DNA from 2 places in the Macrococcus sp. GL_134 genome. Region 2 is predicted to be linked to the other one. Evidence: a T-box and tRNA genes for the amino acid it is inferred to sense, from the RefSeq annotation. Region 2 holds a T-box; the other holds one or more tRNA genes.
What was found. The T-box of region 2 lies ahead of serS (serine--tRNA ligase). A T-box ahead of a tRNA ligase gene usually reads a tRNA of that ligase, here a tRNA-Ser.

Region 1 (10,482 bases), 460 kb from region 2:
CACATTGGACGTTTTTGGACTTGAAATTTGTTAGCTGTGTCCAAATCGTGTCCACTCTTCCGGATAATCTTTCTATATTCTTTTTCTATCAAAATAGAAAAAAGCCCGTAAATCCAAGGATTCACGAGCACTTTCTATATTCTTTTACATTCTTTAGATACCGGCGGCCGGGGTCGAACCGGCACTCCTGTGAGGGAACTGGATTTTGAGTCCAGCGCGTCTGCCAATTCCGCCACGCCGGCATAATATTATAAAGATCATTGAATAAAATATGGAGCGGAAGATAGGACTTACACCTATACCTCGAATCAGGAAGATTCGTATTCTAAAAGTTGAAATACTCCCGCAGAATAAAATATGGAGCGGAAGACAGGACTTACACCTGTATCTCTAACCAGGAAGGTTAGTATTCTAAAAGTTGAAATACTCCCGCAGAATAAAATATGGAGCGGAAGACAGGACTTACACCTGTATCTCTAACCAGGAAGGTTAGTATTCTAAAAGTTGAAATACTCCCGCATATATAATTTAATGGAGGCGCCAACCGGATTTGAACCGGTGATAAAGGTTTTGCAGACCTCTGCCTTACCACTTGGCTATGGCGCCAGAAAAAGCTGGGGTAGCTGGATTCGAACCAACGAGTGACGGAGTCAAAGTCCGTTGCCTTACCGCTTGGCTATACCCCAATAATAACAAGGGCGACTGATGGGAATCGAACCCACGAATGCCGGAACCACAATCCGGTGCGTTAACCACTTCGCCACAATCGCCATGGCAGGGGCAGTAGGAATCGAACCCACATCAAAGGTTTTGGAGACCTCTATTCTACCGTTAAACTATGCCCCTATAATGGTGGAGGGGGGCAGATTCGAACTGCCGAACCCGAAGGAGCGGATTTACAGTCCGCCGCGTTTAGCCACTTCGCTACCCCTCCAAAGGAATGGTGCCGGAAAAAGGACTTGAACCCTCAACCTACTGATTACAAGTCAGTTGCTCTACCAGTTGAGCTATTCCGGCATAATAAAAAGATGGCTCAGGACGGAATCGAACCGCCGACACATGGATTTTCAATCCATTGCTCTACCGACTGAGCTACTGAGCCATACATGGCGGTCCCGACCGGGATCGAACCGGCGATCTCCTGCGTGACAGGCAGGCATGTTAACCGCTACACCACGGGACCATTGTAATTGCGGGAGGCGGATTTGAACCACCGACCTTCGGGTTATGAGCCCGACGAGCTACCAGACTGCTCCATCCCGCGATAATAATAAGTATTTAAGCTGTTTGCTGAAGAAAAAATAATGGCGGAGGAAGAGGGATTCGAACCCCCGCGAGCCGTTAAGCCCCTGTCGGTTTTCAAGACCGATCCCTTCAGCCGGACTTGGGTATTCCTCCATTATATAAGTGGACCTTGCAGGACTCGAACCTGCGACCAAACGGTTATGAGCCGTTTGCTCTAACCAACTGAGCTAAAGGTCCTAAATCCAGAAGTTACACTTAAAAATTAGTGGCGGCAGAGGGGATCGAACCCCCGACCTCACGGGTATGAACCGTACGCTCTAGCCAGCTGAGCTACGCCGCCGTATTAAATTATTTATGGTGGAGACTAGCGGGATCGAACCGCTGACCTCCTGCGTGCAAAGCAGGCGCTCTCCCAGCTGAGCTAAGCCCCCATAAAATTTGTTGCTTAAGAAGTAAGTCGGGAAGACAGGATTCGAACCTGCGACCCCTTGGTCCCAAACCAAGTGCTCTACCAAGCTGAGCTACTTCCCGTAGCAAAATAATTAGCGCGCCCGAGAGGAGTCGAACCCCTAACCTTTTGATCCGTAGTCAAACGCTCTATCCAATTGAGCTACGGGCGCATGAATGGTGCCGAGGACCGGAATCGAACCGGTACGGTAATCACTTACCGCAGGATTTTAAGTCCTGTGCGTCTGCCAGTTCCGCCACCCCGGCTGATATTTATCGATTTTTGACAAAAAAATAATAATGGAGCGAAAGACGGGATTCGAACCCGCGACCCCAACCTTGGCAAGGTTGTATTCTACCACTGAACTACTTTCGCAAATATGGTGCGGGTGAAGGGAGTCGAACCCCCACGCCGTAGGCGCTAGATCCTAAGTCTAGTGCGTCTGCCAGTTCCGCCACACCCGCATATTTAAATGGTGAGCCATAGAGGATTCGAACCTCTGACCCTTTGATTAAAAGTCAAATGCTCTACCAACTGAGCTAATGGCTCTTACATGGTGCCGGAAAAAGGACTTGAACCCTCAACCTACTGATTACAAGTCAGTTGCTCTACCAGTTGAGCTATTCCGGCATAATAATAAAAATGGTGGAGGATGACGGGATCGAACCGCCGACCCTCTGCTTGTAAGGCAGATGCTCTCCCAGCTGAGCTAATCCTCCATATTAAATCTGCCCGGCAACGTCCTACTCTCACGGGACGTCAGTCCAACTACCATCGGCGCTAGAGAGCTTAACTTCTGTGTTCGGTATGGGAACAGGTGTGACCTCTCTGCCATCGTCACCAGACAGACGGGGAATATACCCTCAAAACTAGATAGGCATGAAGAAGAGATTCAACCGGCAATGCCGATAATCTTTGTTTGTCCAGCTGCGCTGTCTTTCCGCTTGCCTTCGCTTGTCTTAATTTGATTAAGTCTTCGATCGATTAGTATCCGTCAGCTCCACACATTACTGTGCTTCCACCTCGAACCTATTGACCTCATCATCTTTGAGGGATCTTATAACCGAAGTTGGGAAATCTCATCTTGAGGGGGGCTTCATGCTTAGATGCTTTCAGCACTTATCCCGTCCATACATAGCTACCCAGCTATGCCGCTGGCGCGACAACTGGTACACCAGAGGTATGTCCATCCCGGTCCTCTCGTACTAAGGACAGCTCCTCTCAAATTTCCTACGCCCACGACGGATAGGGACCGAACTGTCTCACGACGTTCTGAACCCAGCTCGCGTACCGCTTTAATGGGCGAACAGCCCAACCCTTGGGACCGACTACAGCCCCAGGATGCGATGAGCCGACATCGAGGTGCCAAACCTCCCCGTCGATGTGAACTCTTGGGGGAGATAAGCCTGTTATCCCCGGGGTAGCTTTTATCCGTTGAGCGATGGCCCTTCCATGCGGAACCACCGGATCACTAAGTCCGTCTTTCGACCCTGCTCGACTTGTAGGTCTCGCAGTCAAGCTCCCTTGTGCCTTTACACTCTGCGAATGATTTCCAACCATTCTGAGGGAACCTTTGAGCGCCTCCGTTACTCTTTAGGAGGCGACCGCCCCAGTCAAACTGCCCGCCTGACACTGTCTCCCACCACGATAAGTGGTGCGGGTTAGAAAGTCAACACAGCCAGGGTAGTATCCCACCAGCGCCTCCACGTAAGCTGGCGCTCACGCTTCAAAGGCTCCTACCTATCCTGTACAAGCTGTGCCGAATTTCAATATCAGGCTGCAGTAAAGCTCCACGGGGTCTTTCCGTCCTGTCGCGGGTAACCTGCATCTTCACAGGTACTATGATTTCACCGAGTCTCTCGTTGAGACAGTGCCCAAATCGTTACGCCTTTCGTGCGGGTCGGAACTTACCCGACAAGGAATTTCGCTACCTTAGGACCGTTATAGTTACGGCCGCCGTTTACTGGGGCTTCAATTCGTAGCTTCGCAGATGCTAACCACTCCTTTTAACCTTCCAGCACCGGGCAGGCGTCAGCCCCTATACGTCACCTTACGGTTTTGCAGAGACCTGTGTTTTTGATAAACAGTCGCTTGGGCCTATTCACTGCGGCTCTTCAGGGCTTGCACCCTAAAAAGCACCCCTTCTCCCGAAGTTACGGGGTCATTTTGCCGAGTTCCTTAACGAGAGTTCGCTCGCTCACCTTAGAATTCTCATCTTGACTACCTGTGTCGGTTTGCGGTACGGGCACCTAATTTCTAACTAGAGGCTTTTCTTGGCAGTGTGAAATCAACGACTTCGCTACTATAATTTCGCTCCCCGTCACATCTCAACCTTGATGAGCACCGGATTTGCCTGATGCTCAGTCTTGATGCTTGGACGTACATAACCAACAGTACGATCGCCTATCCTTCTGCGTCCCCCCATCGTTCAAACAATCTTAGGTGGTACAGGAATATCTACCTGTTATCCATCGCCTACGCCTGTCGGCCTCGGCTTAGGTCCCGACTAACCCAGAGCGGACGAGCCTTCCTCTGGAAACCTTAGTCAATCGGTGGACGGGATTCTCACCCGTCTTTCGCTACTCACTCCGGCATTCTCACTTCCAAGCGCTCCACATGTCCTTGCGGTCATGCTTCGACGCCCTTGGAACGCTCTCCTACCATTGTCCGTAAGGACAATCCACAGCTTCGGTAATATGTTTAGCCCCGGTACATTTTCGGCGCAGCGTCACTCGACTAGTGAGCTATTACGCACTCTTTAAATGATGGCTGCTTCTAAGCCAACATCCTAGTTGTCTGGGCAACGCCACATCCTTTTCCACTTAACATATATTTTGGGACCTTAGCTGGTGGTCTGGGCTGTTTCCCTCTCGACTACGGACCTTATCACCCGCAGTCTGACTCCCGCATTAAATTATCTGGCATTCGGAGTTTGTCTGAATTCGGTAACCCGAGGGGGGCCCCTAGTCCAAACAGTGCTCTACCTCCAGTAATCATCATGCGAGGCTAGCCCTAAAGCTATTTCGGAGAGAACCAGCTATCTCCAGGTTCGATTGGAATTTCTCCGCTACCCACACCTCATCCGCTCACTTTTCAACGTAAGTCGGTTCGGTCCTCCATTCAGTGTTACCTGAACTTCAACCTGGACATGGGTAGATCACCTGGTTTCGGGTCTACGACCTGATACTCATTCGCCCTGTTCAGACTCGCTTTCGCTGCGGCTCCGCATTCACTGCTTAACCTTGCATCAAATCGTAACTCGCCGGATCATTCTACAAAAGGCACGCCATCACCCATTAACGGGCTCTGACTACTTGTAAGCACACGGTTTCAGGTTCTATTTCACTCCCCTTCCGGGGTGCTTTTCACCTTTCCCTCACGGTACTGGTTCACTATCGGTCACTAGAGAGTATTTAGCCTTGGGAGATGGTCCTCCCGGATTCCGACGGAATTCCACGTGTTCCGCCGTACTCAGGATCCACTCAGGAGGGAACAGCTTTTCGACTACAGGACCTTTACCTTCTCTGGTTGATTGTTCCAAAATCATTCGTCTAAACTGTTCCTTTGTAACTCCGTATTGAGTGTCCTACAACCCCAGAGTGCAAGCACTCTGGTTTGGGCTCTTCCCGTTTCGCTCGCCGCTACTCAGGGAATCGAGTTTTCTTTCTCTTCCTCCGGGTACTTAGATGTTTCAGTTCTCCGGGTGTGCCTTCTCATATGCTATGTATTCACATATGGATAACATGACATGACTCATGCTGGGTTTCCCCATTCGGAAATCTCTGGATCAAAGCTTACTTACAGCTCCCCAGAGCATATCGTCGTTAGTAACGTCCTTCATCGGCTTCTAGTGCCAAGGCATCCACCGTGCGCCCTTAATAACTTAATCTGTTATTAATAATGTGATGTCTGCATGAATGCAGACGCGCGATTTCAAGAATTCATAAAATGAACTCACTCGGTATTGCTTGGTAAAATCTTTTTTCTTCTTCATTGCTTATCTAGTTTTCAAGGTACATTCTGAATGTATAAACATTCAAAACTGAATACAATATGTCAGCGTCAATTCCGAAGGAATCTCATGGATTCCTTTTCCGTATAATCCTTAGAAAGGAGGTGATCCAGCCGCACCTTCCGATACGGCTACCTTGTTACGACTTCACCCCAATCATCTGTCCCACCTTCGACGGCTAGCTCCTAAAAGGTTACTCCACCGGCTTCGGGTGTTACAAACTCTCGTGGTGTGACGGGCGGTGTGTACAAGACCCGGGAACGTATTCACCGTAGCATGCTGATCTACGATTACTAGCGATTCCAGCTTCATGTAGTCGAGTTGCAGACTACAATCCGAACTGAGAACGGTTTTATGGGATTGGCTTGACCTCGCGGTTTTGCTGCCCTTTGTACCATCCATTGTAGCACGTGTGTAGCCCAAATCATAAGGGGCATGATGATTTGACGTCATCCCCACCTTCCTCCGGTTTGTCACCGGCAGTCTCTCTAGAGTGCCCAACTGAATGATGGCAACTAAAGATAAGGGTTGCGCTCGTTGCGGGACTTAACCCAACATCTCACGACACGAGCTGACGACAACCATGCACCACCTGTCACTCTGTCCCCCGAAGGGGAACGCTCTGTCTCCAGAGTTGTCAGAGGATGTCAAGATTTGGTAAGGTTCTTCGCGTTGCTTCGAATTAAACCACATGCTCCACCGCTTGTGCGGGTCCCCGTCAATTCCTTTGAGTTTCAGTCTTGCGACCGTACTCCCCAGGCGGAGTGCTTAATGCGTTAGCTGCAGCACTGAGGGGCGGAAACCCCCCAACACTTAGCACTCATCGTTTACGGCGTGGACTACCAGGGTATCTAATCCTGTTTGATCCCCACGCTTTCGCACCTCAGCGTCAGTTACAGACCAGAGAGCCGCCTTCGCCACTGGTGTTCCTCCATATCTCTGCGCATTTCACCGCTACACATGGAATTCCACTCTCCTCTTCTGCACTCAAGTCTCCCAGTTTCCAATGACCCTCCCCGGTTGAGCCGGGGGCTTTCACATCAGACTTAAGAGACCGCCTACGCGCGCTTTACGCCCAATAATTCCGGATAACGCTTGCCACCTACGTATTACCGCGGCTGCTGGCACGTAGTTAGCCGTGGCTTTCTGGTAAGGTACCGTCAAGGTACGTTCAGTTACTAACGTACTTGTTCTTCCCTTACAACAGAGTTTTACGATCCGAAAACCTTCTTCACTCACGCGGCGTTGCTCCGTCAGACTTTCGTCCATTGCGGAAGATTCCCTACTGCTGCCTCCCGTAGGAGTCTGGGCCGTGTCTCAGTCCCAGTGTGGCCGATCACCCTCTCAGGTCGGCTACGCATCGTCGCCTTTGTGAGCCGTTACCTCACCAACTAGCTAATGCGCCGCAGGTCCATCTATAAGTGACAGCCGAAACCGTCTTTCACTGTTTCACCATGAGGTGAAACATATTATCCGGTATTAGCTCCGGTTTCCCGAAGTTATCCCAGTCTTATAGGTAGGTTACCCACGTGTTACTCACCCGTCCGCCGCTGACTTCAAGGAGTGCAAGCACTCCTGTCTGTCCGCTCGACTTGCATGTATTAGGCACGCCGCCAGCGTTCATCCTGAGCCAGGATCAAACTCTCCATAATAGTTTGTTTGATAAAAGCTCTTTAATTGGTTGAGCCAATCACTCTTCAGCAAGTACTTAAAGTACTCAAATTATTGGAATTAACGTTGACATATTGTCATTCAGTTTTCAATGTTCATTTTTCGCTGTTACAAGATTAAATTATATCAGCTATCTTCTTGTGAATCAAGCTTTTTCTTTAGGAAGTTTTACACTTAAGCGTTAGCTGCTCGATTGTGTTTTGTTCCGTCTTGCATAAAAAATTTTACTCGCTTTTTTCGTTAAAGACAAGCGTCTTTTTTACACTTTTGATAATTTAATTTTTCAAGCTGCTGCGATGTTTGTCTGCTGTTTTCAGCGACTTTTATATCTTAACAAGATGAATTGGATGAGTCAACAGTTTTTATCAACTTTTTATTAAAAACTTGTTCAGCTATATTCAGTATGCAGCATTACAGGAACTAATCGATTTTGTTCAGTTCATTCTATAGGAGATGTTGTGATATAATTCATGCAGTAAACAATCTAGGAGATGATCATTTGAAATTCGGCAAAAAGCCAGCAAGTAAAATCAATCGTATAAGAACATGGGCACTTAGTCTCATTTTCATTGCGATGTTTGTCATGTATTTAGGTGTTGTTCTATTCTACTTCACTAAAAGCCAGCTCTTATTCTCGTTATTCCTGCTGATCGGAACATTAGCTTTCATTTTAAGTTTTATCGTTTACTTCTGGATCGGTATGTTATCTACTCGTGCAATTACCGTCCAATGTCCTAACTGTAATCAATATACTAAAATGCTCGGTCGTGCTGATATTTGTGCACGTTGCAATGAACCACTTACACTTGATCCATCGTTGGCTGGTAAAGCATTTGATGAGGATTATAATAATAAACGTAAAAGTAAAAAACTTGAACAACCGCGAGAGACTAAATAAAAGACATCCTTCCTAATTGGAAGGATGTCTTTTATTCGTTAATGGTCAGCTTTCTGCTGGCATTCCGGGCAGATGCCGTAAATCTCCATCCGATGGTGGGTGACATTGAAGTTCGTGATGTGCTCCGCTATATTCTCTACTTCATCTAGTTTCGGATATTGAAAATCATTGATTTTCCCGCATTCGCTGCAGATGATATGGTAATGATTATGTGAGTCAAAGTCATAGCGACTGGCAGAATCACCATATGTCAGTTCTTTAACCAGATCACTCTCTTTGAATACTTTCAAGTTATTATAAACCGTCGCTACACTCATCGTAGGATATTGTGGAGATAACGCCTTATAGATTTCATCTGCTGTCGGATGGCTGTCCGCTTCGATTAAGTAAGTCAGTATGGCCTGTCTCTGCGGGGTAATTCTTACGCCACTGTCCCGAAGCTGCTGCACGGCTTCCTGCAGTTTAGTTTCCAGTGAAACTCTTGTAACCGCCATACCCGCACCTTCTTTCTACTTATAATTATTTACTTATATGATACTCGTTATAGACAAATGCTGTCAATGTAGAGGTCAGTAACCTTTATCATAATCTACAAGATTGACAAATTTATTGCTGTTATCAATACCCATCCTCATATTCTGCTTCAATATTTCAGTAGCACGTTCATTATACCTTCTGCTCAATCCGGTAATATGCGGCGTCATTATAACATTGTCCAGTTCATATAGCGGATGGGAAGAATCGAGCGGTTCATCATAATATACGTCAAGCGCGGCTTTTCTTATCACTCTGTTTGTTAATGCTGCGATAAGCACTGACTCATTGACCACTGTTCCACGTCCGACATTGATGAACAGCGCACTATCACCCATTGCCTTAAAATCATCCATGGTCAACAGCTCGGTCGTTTGTTCAGTTTCAGGCAGTACGTTGACGATAATATCCGCTTCACGGAAAGTTGTCTCTCTGTCAGCAAGCTGCACAGTCTTATCAAAGTGCTCAATACTTCTTCCATCTGTATTGATTCCAATAGTTTTCATGCCGAATGCTTGTGCGAGACGAGCTGCACGTACAGCAATCTCTCCTGTACCAAGGAAACAGATCACCGATTCAAACAGTTCAGTCGTTCTAATATTAGTCTTGTAACCACGCGTTTGCTGCAGCTCATGAAACTCATCAAGATGTTTATAGTCCGCCATAATATAAGCAAAGATGAACTCCGCGATTTGGATTTTATGAATACCTTTCGCGTTGGTCAAGATGATTCCATGTTCTTTCATATACTGTAACTGCAGTCGATTGACACCTGCTGCATACCAGACAAGCCACTTAAGTTTCGGCATCTGAGTGACGTCAAGCTCAGAATCATAAGCAATCAATACTTCAACTGTTTTAAGATCATCCTCTGTCAAATCATCAAGTGACGACCGCTCAATCCAGTCATGGTCACTGAACTCACTTTTTAAATCATCCAATAGTGTCTTTAAATTAACCGTTGATATGATTTTCATCAATGAACCCCCATATATCTTCCATCTGCTGTTTGACATTCACTTTATCAAAGCGTTTAAGGATTTCAAGATCCGGACCGATGATTAAAGTCGTACGCACAATGCCCATCGCTTCTTTGCCAAAACTCTTCTTTAATTGATAAATACCCAGCTGTTCTGATAACTTAAACGCTTCATCGACCAATAAATCAAATCCGACGCTATATTTGTTGATAAAGTTCTGATGCTTTTTCATGCTATCACCACTGACCCCGTAAACTTGAATACCCTTCTTAGTGAACTGCTCCATATTTTCAGTGAAATCAACAGCCTGAGTTGTACATGTAGGCGTATTATCTCTTGGATAGAAATATAGAATGGTCACTTGATCAAGCAGATCCGCTTCAGTCACCTGCTGTCCGTGCTGATTAACTAATTGAAATGCCGGCATTTTCATCAACTATTCCTCCTGCTCAAAGTTTTATGATATTTATGTTACGATAAGTGATGTAAAATATTAAGCAAAAGAGGTTATTAAATGAAATTTACTGAATCAGAACGTATCCAAAAAGAAGCAGACCGCTATATTCTCGGCGGTGTCAATTCACCTTCCCGGTCCTACAAAGCGGTCGGCGGCGGCGCTCCAGTCGTTATGGAACGCGGCGACGGTGCTTACTTCTATGACGTCGACGGTAATCAATACATCGATTATTTAGCA
Region 2 (10,482 bases):
AGGTGAATATCCTATTCTTCTGCTGGATGATGTTCTCAGTGAACTTGATGAAACGAGACAGACACATCTACTGACGACGATTCAGCATAAAGTGCAAACATTTGTGACGACGACTTCTGTTGAAGGGATAGAACATGAAACCATTGAACAGGCCAAGCTTTTCTATGTCGATCACGGACACATTCAAACTAATTAAAGAGTAGGTGACTATCTTTGGAAAATAATTTAGAGCAGTACGGTGCCGAGCAGATTCAAGTACTTGAAGGATTAGAAGCGGTACGTAAGCGTCCGGGTATGTATATTGGATCTACAGCATCAAGAGGTCTACATCACCTTGTCTGGGAAATTGTAGATAACAGTATCGATGAAGCGCTGGCTGGATTTGCAGATCATATTAAAGTCATCATCGAGAAAGATAACTGGATTAAAGTGATAGATAATGGACGAGGCATCCCAGTTGATATGCATGAAAAAATGGGGCGTCCTGCGGTTGAAGTCATATTGACTGTCCTGCACGCCGGTGGTAAGTTCGGCGGCGGCGGTTACAAAGTATCAGGCGGACTTCACGGTGTAGGATCTTCGGTTGTTAATGCATTGTCTTCAACACTTGAAGTATATGTACATAAAGACGGTAAAATTCATCATCAAGCGTATCATCAAGGGGTTCCTGCCTTTGATTTAAAAGTGGTAGGAGACACTGATCGCACCGGAACAACTATTCGCTTCAAGGCAGATGAATCTATCTTTACAGAAACAACACAATACGACTATGAAATACTGCAAAAACGTATTAGAGAGCTTGCTTTTCTGAATAAAGGAATTCGTATAGAAATCGTTGATGAACGCGATGAAGAACAAGTAATCAGCGATGATTACTTTTATGAAGGCGGGATTAAATCATACGTTGAGCTGCTGAATAAATCAAAGGAAGTATTATTCCCTGAACCGATTTATATTCATGCCTCGCGAACTGACGTAGAAGTGGAAATCTCAATCCAATATAATACCGGCTATGCGACTAACTTATTATCGTATGCGAATAATATTCATACGTATGAAGGCGGCACTCATGAAGATGGCTTTAAACGTGCATTGACACGTGTCATCAATAACTATGGGACTAAAAATAAGCTGATTAAAGAGAACGAAGAAAAACTGATCGGAGAAGACGTTCGTGAAGGAATGGTGGCAGTCGTGTCTATTAAGCACGGCGAGCCGCAATTTGAAGGTCAGACAAAAACGAAGCTCGGTAACACAGAGGTTCGTCAAATTACAGACAGCTTATTTGCCGAGCATTTTGAGCGTTTCTTGTACGAAAATCCTCAAGTGGCTAGAATCATCGTAGACAAAGGAATTATGGCGTCACGTGCCCGTCTTGCTGCGAAGAAGGCAAGAGAAGTCACACGACGTAAAACTGCTCTTGATGTCGGCAGTCTGCCTGGCAAACTCGCTGACTGTTCAAGTAAATCTCCTGAAGAGAGCGAACTGTACATCGTAGAGGGTGATTCTGCGGGTGGTTCAGCAAAATCCGGCCGTGATTCTAAAACGCAGGCGATTCTACCGTTGCGCGGTAAAATTTTAAACGTTGAAAAAGCAAGACTAGATAAAATTCTCAGTAACAACGAAGTACGTTCTATGATTACTGCAATGGGTACAGGAATCGGCGGGGAATTCGATATTTCAAAAGCCCGTTATCACAAAATTGTCATTATGACAGATGCCGATGTCGATGGTGCACATATTCGTGCGTTATTATTGACGTTCTTCTATCGTTTCATGCGGCCATTAATTGAAGCGGGTTACATATATATCGCTCAGCCACCGTTATACAAAGTGGAACAAGGCAAAAAAGTATATTATGTCTATAATGACCGTGAACTAGATATTTTGAGAACAGAATTAAGTCCGACACCGAAGATTCAGCTCGCACGTTACAAAGGGCTGGGTGAAATGAATGCTGATCAGCTTTGGGAAACAACGATGAATCCGGAAAACAGAAGCATGCTGCAAGTCACATTGACAGATGCAATTGAAGCAGACGAAACCTTTGAAATGCTGATGGGTGATGTAGTAGAACACCGTCGTCATTTTATCGAGGAAAATGCTGAATACGCGACATTAGATGTATAGGAGGCGCCTTGATGGCAGAGAATACAGAACGATTAAAAGATAGGAATATCAGTACAGAAATGCGTGAATCATTCCTTGATTACGCAATGAGCGTTATCGTATCACGGGCGCTTCCTGACGTCAGAGATGGAATGAAGCCGGTTCACCGCCGTATTTTATACGGTATGAACGATCAAGGAATGACATCTGATAAGCCATACAAAAAATCCGCACGTATCGTCGGTGACGTCATGGGTAAATATCACCCGCATGGAGACTCATCGATATACGAGGCGATGGTCCGTATGGCACAAGATTTCAGTTACCGCTATCCGCTGGTGGATGGTCAAGGTAACTTCGGTTCAATGGATGGCGACGGCGCGGCAGCGATGCGTTATACAGAAGCCCGTATGTCAAAAATTGCGATGGAATTGATGCGTGATATTAACAAAGATACGATTGATTTTGCTGATAACTATGATGGCAATGAACGTGAGCCGGTAGTACTTCCTGCGCGTTTCCCTAATTTGCTTGTCAACGGTGCTTCAGGGATTGCGGTAGGGATGGCGACGAATATTCCGCCGCATAACTTGAATGAAGTGATCGATGGTGTGCTGGCACTGAGTCATAATGCTGACATCACTGTATCAGAGCTGATGGATCATATTCATGGGCCGGACTTTCCGACGTCAGGACTGATCTTAGGTCGCAGTGGGATCCGCCGTGCTTATGAAACGGGTCGTGGCTCTGTGATGATGCGTGCAAAAACGCTGATTGAAACACGTCCAAACGGCAAAGAAACGATTATTGTCACTGAAATTCCTTATCAGGTCAACAAAGCGAAGCTCGTTGAGAAAATTGCTGAATTGGTCCGCGACAAGAAAGTGGATGGTATCACGGACTTACGTGATGAAACAAGTCTGAAAGAAGGCGTCCGTATCGTCATGGATGTGCGTCGTGACGCGAATGCCAATGTCATCTTAAATAACTTGTATAAACTGACACCGCTGCAGACATCATTTGGTATGAATATGCTGTCACTTGTTGACGGTAAACCGAGAGTGCTCAACTTAAAACAGATGCTTTACTACTATCTTGAACATCAAAAAGTAGTCATTCGTCGTCGTACCATTTACAACTTGAAGAAGGCAGAAGACCGTGCGCATCTGCTGGAAGGTCTGCGCATTGCACTGGACCACATCGATGAAATTATCGCATTGATTCGTTCTTCTGAAACTGATCAGCAGGCAATGAATAGTCTGCAGTCAAACTACAGTTTGTCAGAACGTCAAGCACAGGCGATTCTGGACATGCGTCTCCGTCGTCTGACAGGTCTTGAACGCGATAAGATTGAAGCAGAATATCAGGAATTAAGCGCTTATATCGATGAATTAAAAGCCATTCTTGCTGATGAAGAACGTATTCTTGACATCATCCGTGAAGAACTGACAGAAATCAAAAGTAGATTTGGTGATGACAGAAGAACAGAAATTACAATGAGTGGCTTCGACCAGCTGGAAGATGAAGATTTAATTCCAGAAGAACATATCGTCATCACACTAAGTCATAATAATTATATTAAACGGCTTCCTGTATCGACTTACCGGTCACAGCACCGTGGTGGTCGCGGTGTACAAGGAATGAACACTATTGAAGATGACTTCGTGAGTCAGATTGTCACGACATCTACACATGATAATGTTCTATTCTTTACGAATAAAGGCCGTGTGTACAAGTTAAAAGGTTACGAAATACCTGAGCTGTCCCGCCAGTCGAAAGGAATTCCAATCGTCAATGCACTGGCTCTTGAGAAAGATGAGACCATCAGTACGATGATTGCCGTTAAAGACTTAGAGCGCGAAGATGCCTTTATTATCTTTGCTACTAAAAAAGGTCTCGTCAAACGTTCAAGTCTTTCTAACTTTGCACGAATCAATAAAAACGGTAAAATTGCCATCAGCTTCCGTGAAGACGATGAATTGATTGCCGTACGGTTGACAGATGGATCGAAGCAATTGATCATCGGTACAAAAAATGCCTCTCTTATTCGTTTTGAAGAGCAGACATTGCGTCCACTCGGTCGGACAGCAGCAGGGGTCAAAGGGATATCGCTGCGTGAAACTGATGAAGTCATCGGTCTAGATGTCATCAATTCAAATGATGAGCATGAAGTATTGATTGTCACTGAAAAAGGTTACGGAAAACGGACGAAGGAAAGTGACTATCGTATTTCAAACCGTGGTGGTAAAGGAATCAAAACAGCTACCATCACTGAGAAAAATGGTGATTTAGTTTACATCTCTACAGTCACTGGTGAAGAAGATCTCATGGTCGTGACCAATCAAGGGGTCATTATCCGACTTGAAGTCAGCGATATTTCTCAAAACGGACGTAGTGCACAAGGTGTGAAATTGATCCGCTTAGATGAAGGGCAGCATGTGGCAACCGTTGCAAAAGTCGATAAAGATGATGAACAAGAGATCATTGAAGAAGAAGATGGTCATTTAGTAGGAACAATCGATGCAGATAACACTATTGAAGATACAGAAGATATCTTCGAAGACAGTGAAGATGTTGAATCGATGGAGAATCTGAAAGAAGATCAGTAGAAATTTTAAAAAATAATTACTATCAGGCACTGGACCTCCAGTGCCTTTTTGAATATCAAATAATGATTTTAACTATGAAAATAATTAATGAAAACTTATCTTTACTAGATTGGTAATAAACAAATGAGTTGAAATGACAAGTAATTAAGCATACCATTGAAATGAAAATCTTAATAAGGATGCGATAAGTTTGAAAAAAACGGGCGGAGATTTATTTGTAGATACGCTGATTAATCATGGAGTGGAGTATGTTTTTGGTATTCCAGGTGCGAAAATCGATAAAGCATTCGATGTACTGGAAGAACATGGACCAGAAGTCATCGTCTGTCGACATGAACAAAATGCGACGTTAATTGCTCAAGGTATTGGCCGATTGACTGGGAAACCAGGTGTAGCACTTGTAACAAGCGGCCCAGGTGTCACTAATCTTGTGACTGGTATGGTAACCGCTAACTCTGAAAGTGACCCAGTTGTCGCTATTGGGGGCAATGTACGCCGTCAGGACAGCTTGAAACGGACGCACCAATCATTAGACAATGCAGCACTGATGAAACATGTATCGAAATATTCAGTGGAAGTGCAAGATGCTTCAAGTATTTCAGAAGCAGTGACTAACGCCTTTCGTGCAAGTGTTGAGGGACGTAAAGGTGCAAGCTTTGTCAGTATTCCGCAGGATGTTATTTCCGATGATCAGGTGATTGTTGAAGCGATTCAAGTGAAGGAGCCTCCTGTCTATGGACCTGCACCTTCATTTGAAATCGATGAACTGGTAGACAAATTAAAAGCAGCGAAACTGCCGGTGTTGTTACTTGGTATGCGTGCTTCTTCTGAAGAAAATACGAATGCCATTCGCACGCTGCTGAGCAAGAATGAAATTCCGGTTGTCGAAACATTCCAAGGGTCAGGAATTATTTCCCGAGAACTAGAACATACTTTCTACGGACGTATCGGTTTGTTCCGTAATCAGCCGGGTGATGAACTATTAAAACAATCCGACCTTATCATTACGATTGGTTATGACCCTATTGAATATGATCCGTTCATCTGGAATGAAGAAAATGATAAAAATGTAGTTCACATTGATGAAGTACAAAGTGATATTGATAATCATTATGCACCGGTCACTGAGCTGATTGGTAATACACCACTGACGATTCAACGTATCAATGAGAAATTAAATGAAGGCGATATCGTCATTGGAGAAGAAGAAACAGCATTTTTAAACATGATTAGACAGCAGTTGGAAGACAAGATGCATCTTCCTGAAAATTATTTGGAGAATGACAGAGTCAATCCAAAACATTTAATTAAGACGATTCGTGATTTAATTGATGATGACGTGACAGTAACGGTAGACGTCGGTTCTCTGTATATTTATATGGCGCGTTATTTCAGAAGTTATGCGCCGAGACATCTACTGTTCTCAAATGGGATGCAGACATTAGGGGTTGCACTCCCGTGGGCTATCGCAGCTGCTCTTGTTAGACCTGGAAAGAAAGTCATCTCTATGGCTGGCGATGGTGGATTCCTGTTTTCAGGACAGGAACTTGAAACGGCTGTCAGACTTAAAGCACCGATTGTTCAGCTGATCTGGAACGATGGTTCTTACGATATGGTTAAATTTCAGCAGATCAGCAAATATGGTAAAGAGGCAGCAGTTGGTTTAGGCCCGGTTGATTTTGTGAAATATGCTGAATCGATGGGAGCTAAAGGTTACCGAGTGACTGCACCTCATGAGCTGGAAGCTGTGCTGCAACAGGCGATACAGGAAGAAGGCCCTGTTATCGTTGATATTCCGGTGGATTACAGCAATAACGGAAAACTAATGGCACAATTGCTGCCTGACCAAACCAACTAAGGAGGCTGCTATGAATCATCTTTATCAGTATTCAACGATGGGAGCACTCGTTGGTGGTATGTTTGACGGCGTCTTTTCGATTGACGATGTCTTAAAGAATGGGAACTATGGTATCGGAACACTTGAAGGTTTGAACGGCGAGCTGTTTATCAAGGAAGGAATAGCTTATGTCATTGAAAGCAGCGGGACTATTCGAGAAGTCGCACTAGACGAACGCTCGCCTTTTGCGAGTGTCACATTCTTTGAATCACAGAAAACACTGAAAATCACAGAAGCGCTGACGAAAGAGCAGCTGGATATAGAGATGCTGCAGGCGATTGAAGGGATGAATAGTTTCCATGCAGTCAAAGTGACTGGAACATTTAAAACAATCAAAGCGCGAGCCGCTAAAAAACAGGAATCGCCGTATCCTAAGCTCGTAGAAGCAGTGAAAACGCAGGGTTACTTTGATTTTGAAGATACAACAGGAACGCTCTTTGGCTTCTATACACCTCGGTTCATCCAAGGTATCGGTGTTGCGGGATACCATGTTCATTATTTAAGTGATGATCTGCGTTCAGGCGGTCATGTCTTTGATTTTGTCACCGATGACGTGACAGTGGAACTTGCCTTGATGAATGAAGTGACGATGATGATGCCGGACACACCACGCTATCGTCATAATGATTTGAATGATCCGGATATGCTCAGTGATATTGAAGCAAGCGAATAAAAAAACGGAAGCCTGGGCTTCCGTTTTTTTATTCTTCTTCCAGTTGCTTCATCATGTAAGGAATTTCGTCGATTATTTTGGAAGCTGGAATGACATACATGTCTTTAGCCAGTTTGTCTCCAATCTTACTGTGAATATAAACGGCTTTTTTAATCGCGTCTTCGATATCAAACTGCCCCGCGAAACTTGCCAGTATCCCTGCCAGTGTATCTCCCATGCCTCCTGATGCCATGGCCGGGTTTCCTTTTTCAATGCGGTAATTACCTGAATTCAAATACAGTTCAGTATGATGTTTCTTCAATACCACTTGAGCTCCGAGTTCTTCGGCAGCAGCTCTGTTTCGTTCCGGCGTCTGATCTTCTATCTTAATACCGCTTAATCGTTCCCACTCCATTTGGTGAGGTGTGAAGATGACATTAGCGTTCGGCAGCGGGTGTTTCAACTTACTTAAAATAGTAATCGCATCTCCATCTATGATGACGGTCTGATCGTTATTGATATGCTGGAATAGAAACGTCAGCGTATTATTGCCTTGAAAATCGAGTCCAAGTCCTGGACCGATTAAAATACAATCTGCTTCTGCAACGAGTTTGCTGATACGCTTAATATCTGATAAATCACTGACCATTGCTTCCGGGCAGCGTGAATGAAGCGCAGTATGGTTCGTCTGATGGGTCACGACTGTCGTTAATCCTCCACCACTGTAGACACATGCACGGGCACTCAACATAATGGAACCACCCATATTCTGATTGCCGCCGATCAACAAAATACGGCCGTAATCGCCTTTATGTGATTCACTCTTTCTCTTCGGAATAGTAATCTGTGAAATAGTTTCCATGATTGTCTCCTTTGTTATGAATACACATAGTCTAACAGATTCAGTTGCACATCTAAAGTTCATTTGATAAGATAAGGTTAATTAAATAGTCTATTACCTTGGAATAAGTAATTTCTAACGTATCTTAAAGAGAGTCAGTGGCCGGTGAGAACTGATGGATACAGGAAATGAAATCTATCCAGAGTTATCGGGTAATCGGTCTAACCGTTATGTTAATGGAGTGAACAGCTTAGGCTGTTAATGAGGGTGGCAACGCGTAAATACCACGTCCCTGTTATAGGGATATGGTATTTTTTTGTACCCAAATATCAAATAGGAGGCATCATTATGTTAGATATTAAATTATTCAGAACAGAGTCTGACTTCGTCAAACAGAAATTAGCAATGCGTGGAATTGATTCATCGGTCGTTGATACCATTCTTGAACTGGACAACGAGTCACGTCAACTGACTGTTCAGACTGAGGAATTGAAAGCACAGCGTAACAAAGCAAGTGAAGCCATTGCACAGAAAAAGCGCAATAAAGAAAATGCGGATGACGCTATATTAGAAATGCGTCAAGTCGGTGAAGATATAAAAGCCATCGACAGCAAGTTGAATGAAGTAAGAACTGCACTGCATGATCAGTTAGTCAGCCTGCCAAACTTAGTCAGCGATGAAACACCCGCGGGTAAGGATGAAGATGATAATGTAGAAATCCGTAAGTGGGGTGAACCTCGACAGTTCGATTTTGATGCGAAGCCTCACTGGGATATCGTGGATGATCTGCACATGGCTGATTTTGAACGAGCAGCTAAAGTATCGGGTGCGCGCTTTGCATTCCTGACAAAGGACGGTGCAAGACTGGAACGTGCCTTAATGAATTTCATGGTTGATATGCACACAATGCAGCACGGCTACCAGGAGATGGTGACTCCTCAGCTGGTGAATGCAGCATCTATGTTCGGTACAGGTCAGCTGCCTAAGTTCGAAGAAGATTTATTCAAAGTAGAAAAAGAAGGATTTTACACGATACCTACTTCTGAAGTACCATTGACCAACTATTACCGTGATGAAATTATAAATGCGGAATTATTTCCTGTGAAGTTCACTGCACAAACAGCATGCTTCCGTTCAGAAGCTGGTTCAGCAGGCCGTGATACACGTGGATTAATCCGCATGCATCAATTCAACAAAGTCGAAATGGTCCGCTTTGAAATGCCTGAAAATTCTTTTGCGGCACTTGAAGAAATGACAGCGCACGCTGAAAAAGTCCTTCAGACGTTGAATATTCCGTACCGCACGATTCAATTATGTGCTGGAGACATTGGATTTGGTTCTGCAAAAACGTATGATATCGAAGTATGGCTGCCGAGCTATAATGCCTACAAAGAAATCAGCTCTTGTTCAAATATGACTGACTTCCAGGCAAGACGAGCTAATATTCGCTTTAAACGCGACAAAAACAGCAAGACGGAATATGTGCACACATTAAATGGATCAGGTCTTGCTGTCGGCCGTACATTTGCAGCAGTCGTCGAGAACTATCAGAATGCAGATGGCACAATCACGGTACCAGAAGCATTAGTACCTTATATGGGCGGACAGACAATAATTAAATAGTAATGCAAGGGACGCTGATATCAGCGTCCCGTTTTTATGTAAAGAATATTAATTCGAAATTAATATAATATTTATATTGACTATAATAATTATATCTGATATATTAATTATATAATAAGCACCAAGCATAATAAAACTTAAAAATGAAAGAGGTTATTAGACAATGACACAATTTAATTTAGATCAAAACCACAGCTCAATCGAATTCTCAGTGAAACATTTAATGGTTTCAAAAGTGAAAGGTGAATTCACTGATTACGATGTTCAAGCAACTGGTGACATCAACGACTTATCTACTATTCAAGTGAAAGCATCAGTCAAAGTAGACTCTATCGATACTAACAACGGCGACCGCGATGGTCACTTAAAATCAGCTGATTTCTTTGATATTGAACAATACCCAGAAATCACATTCGTGTCTACATCTGTATCTGAAACATCTATTACGGGTGAATTAACTATCAAAGATGTAACCAATGTTGAAACATTTAATCTTGAATACAACGGCATTCAAAAAGATCCAATGAACGGCAGCGCAGTGACTGGTTTCATCATAACTGGCAGCATTAACCGTGAAAAATACGGCATCACTTGGAACCAAGCGCTTGAATCAGGCGGCGTAATGGTTGGTAAAGAAGTTAAATTTGAAGCAGGTATTGAGCTTGCTATCGCAGAATAATTAATCGAACGACAAAACACACTGCCACATTAAGGCAGTGTGTTTTTTGTCGTTCAATTAACTTACATTGAG

Region 1: it encodes a tRNA-Ser, which carries the amino acid that the T-box ahead of serS (serine--tRNA ligase) is inferred to sense. The anticodon was not compared.

The regions. Positions count from the first base shown of each region.
Region 1 covers NZ_CM174409.1:1,581,950-1,592,431, forward strand. Annotated here, with positions in the region: tRNA gene AC3IPL_RS08175 (tRNA-Leu) at 159-242, opposite strand; tRNA gene AC3IPL_RS08180 (tRNA-Cys) at 533-606, opposite strand; tRNA gene AC3IPL_RS08185 (tRNA-Gln) at 615-686, opposite strand; tRNA gene AC3IPL_RS08190 (tRNA-His) at 698-770, opposite strand; tRNA gene AC3IPL_RS08195 (tRNA-Trp) at 773-846, opposite strand; tRNA gene AC3IPL_RS08200 (tRNA-Tyr) at 851-934, opposite strand; tRNA gene AC3IPL_RS08205 (tRNA-Thr) at 942-1,017, opposite strand; tRNA gene AC3IPL_RS08210 (tRNA-Phe) at 1,030-1,102, opposite strand; tRNA gene AC3IPL_RS08215 (tRNA-Asp) at 1,108-1,183, opposite strand; tRNA gene AC3IPL_RS08220 (tRNA-Met) at 1,191-1,264, opposite strand; tRNA gene AC3IPL_RS08225 (tRNA-Ser) at 1,306-1,398, opposite strand; tRNA gene AC3IPL_RS08230 (tRNA-Ile) at 1,409-1,482, opposite strand; tRNA gene AC3IPL_RS08235 (tRNA-Met) at 1,512-1,585, opposite strand; tRNA gene AC3IPL_RS08240 (tRNA-Ala) at 1,601-1,676, opposite strand; tRNA gene AC3IPL_RS08245 (tRNA-Pro) at 1,703-1,776, opposite strand; tRNA gene AC3IPL_RS08250 (tRNA-Arg) at 1,792-1,865, opposite strand; tRNA gene AC3IPL_RS08255 (tRNA-Leu) at 1,871-1,959, opposite strand; tRNA gene AC3IPL_RS08260 (tRNA-Gly) at 1,994-2,068, opposite strand; tRNA gene AC3IPL_RS08265 (tRNA-Leu) at 2,074-2,157, opposite strand; tRNA gene AC3IPL_RS08270 (tRNA-Lys) at 2,167-2,242, opposite strand; tRNA gene AC3IPL_RS08275 (tRNA-Thr) at 2,248-2,323, opposite strand; tRNA gene AC3IPL_RS08280 (tRNA-Val) at 2,337-2,412, opposite strand; rRNA gene rrf (5S ribosomal RNA) at 2,424-2,538, opposite strand; rRNA gene AC3IPL_RS08290 (23S ribosomal RNA) at 2,658-5,582, opposite strand; rRNA gene AC3IPL_RS08295 (16S ribosomal RNA) at 5,803-7,357, opposite strand; gene AC3IPL_RS08300 (DUF2614 family zinc ribbon-containing protein) at 7,876-8,274, shown strand; gene perR (peroxide-responsive transcriptional repressor PerR) at 8,313-8,768, opposite strand; gene AC3IPL_RS08310 (NAD(P)-dependent oxidoreductase) at 8,844-9,785, opposite strand; gene AC3IPL_RS08315 (peroxiredoxin) at 9,763-10,221, opposite strand; gene AC3IPL_RS08320 (glutamate-1-semialdehyde 2,1-aminomutase) at 10,303-10,482, shown strand, end outside.
Region 2 covers NZ_CM174409.1:7,427-17,908, forward strand. Annotated here, with positions in the region: gene recF (DNA replication/repair protein RecF) at 1-196, shown strand, start outside; gene gyrB (DNA topoisomerase (ATP-hydrolyzing) subunit B) at 214-2,130, shown strand; gene gyrA (DNA gyrase subunit A) at 2,142-4,718, shown strand; gene alsS (acetolactate synthase AlsS) at 4,903-6,576, shown strand; gene budA (acetolactate decarboxylase) at 6,587-7,288, shown strand; gene AC3IPL_RS00065 (NAD(P)H-hydrate dehydratase) at 7,317-8,129, opposite strand; T-box leader at 8,221-8,405, shown strand; gene serS (serine--tRNA ligase) at 8,457-9,731, shown strand; gene AC3IPL_RS00075 (YceI family protein) at 9,895-10,410, shown strand.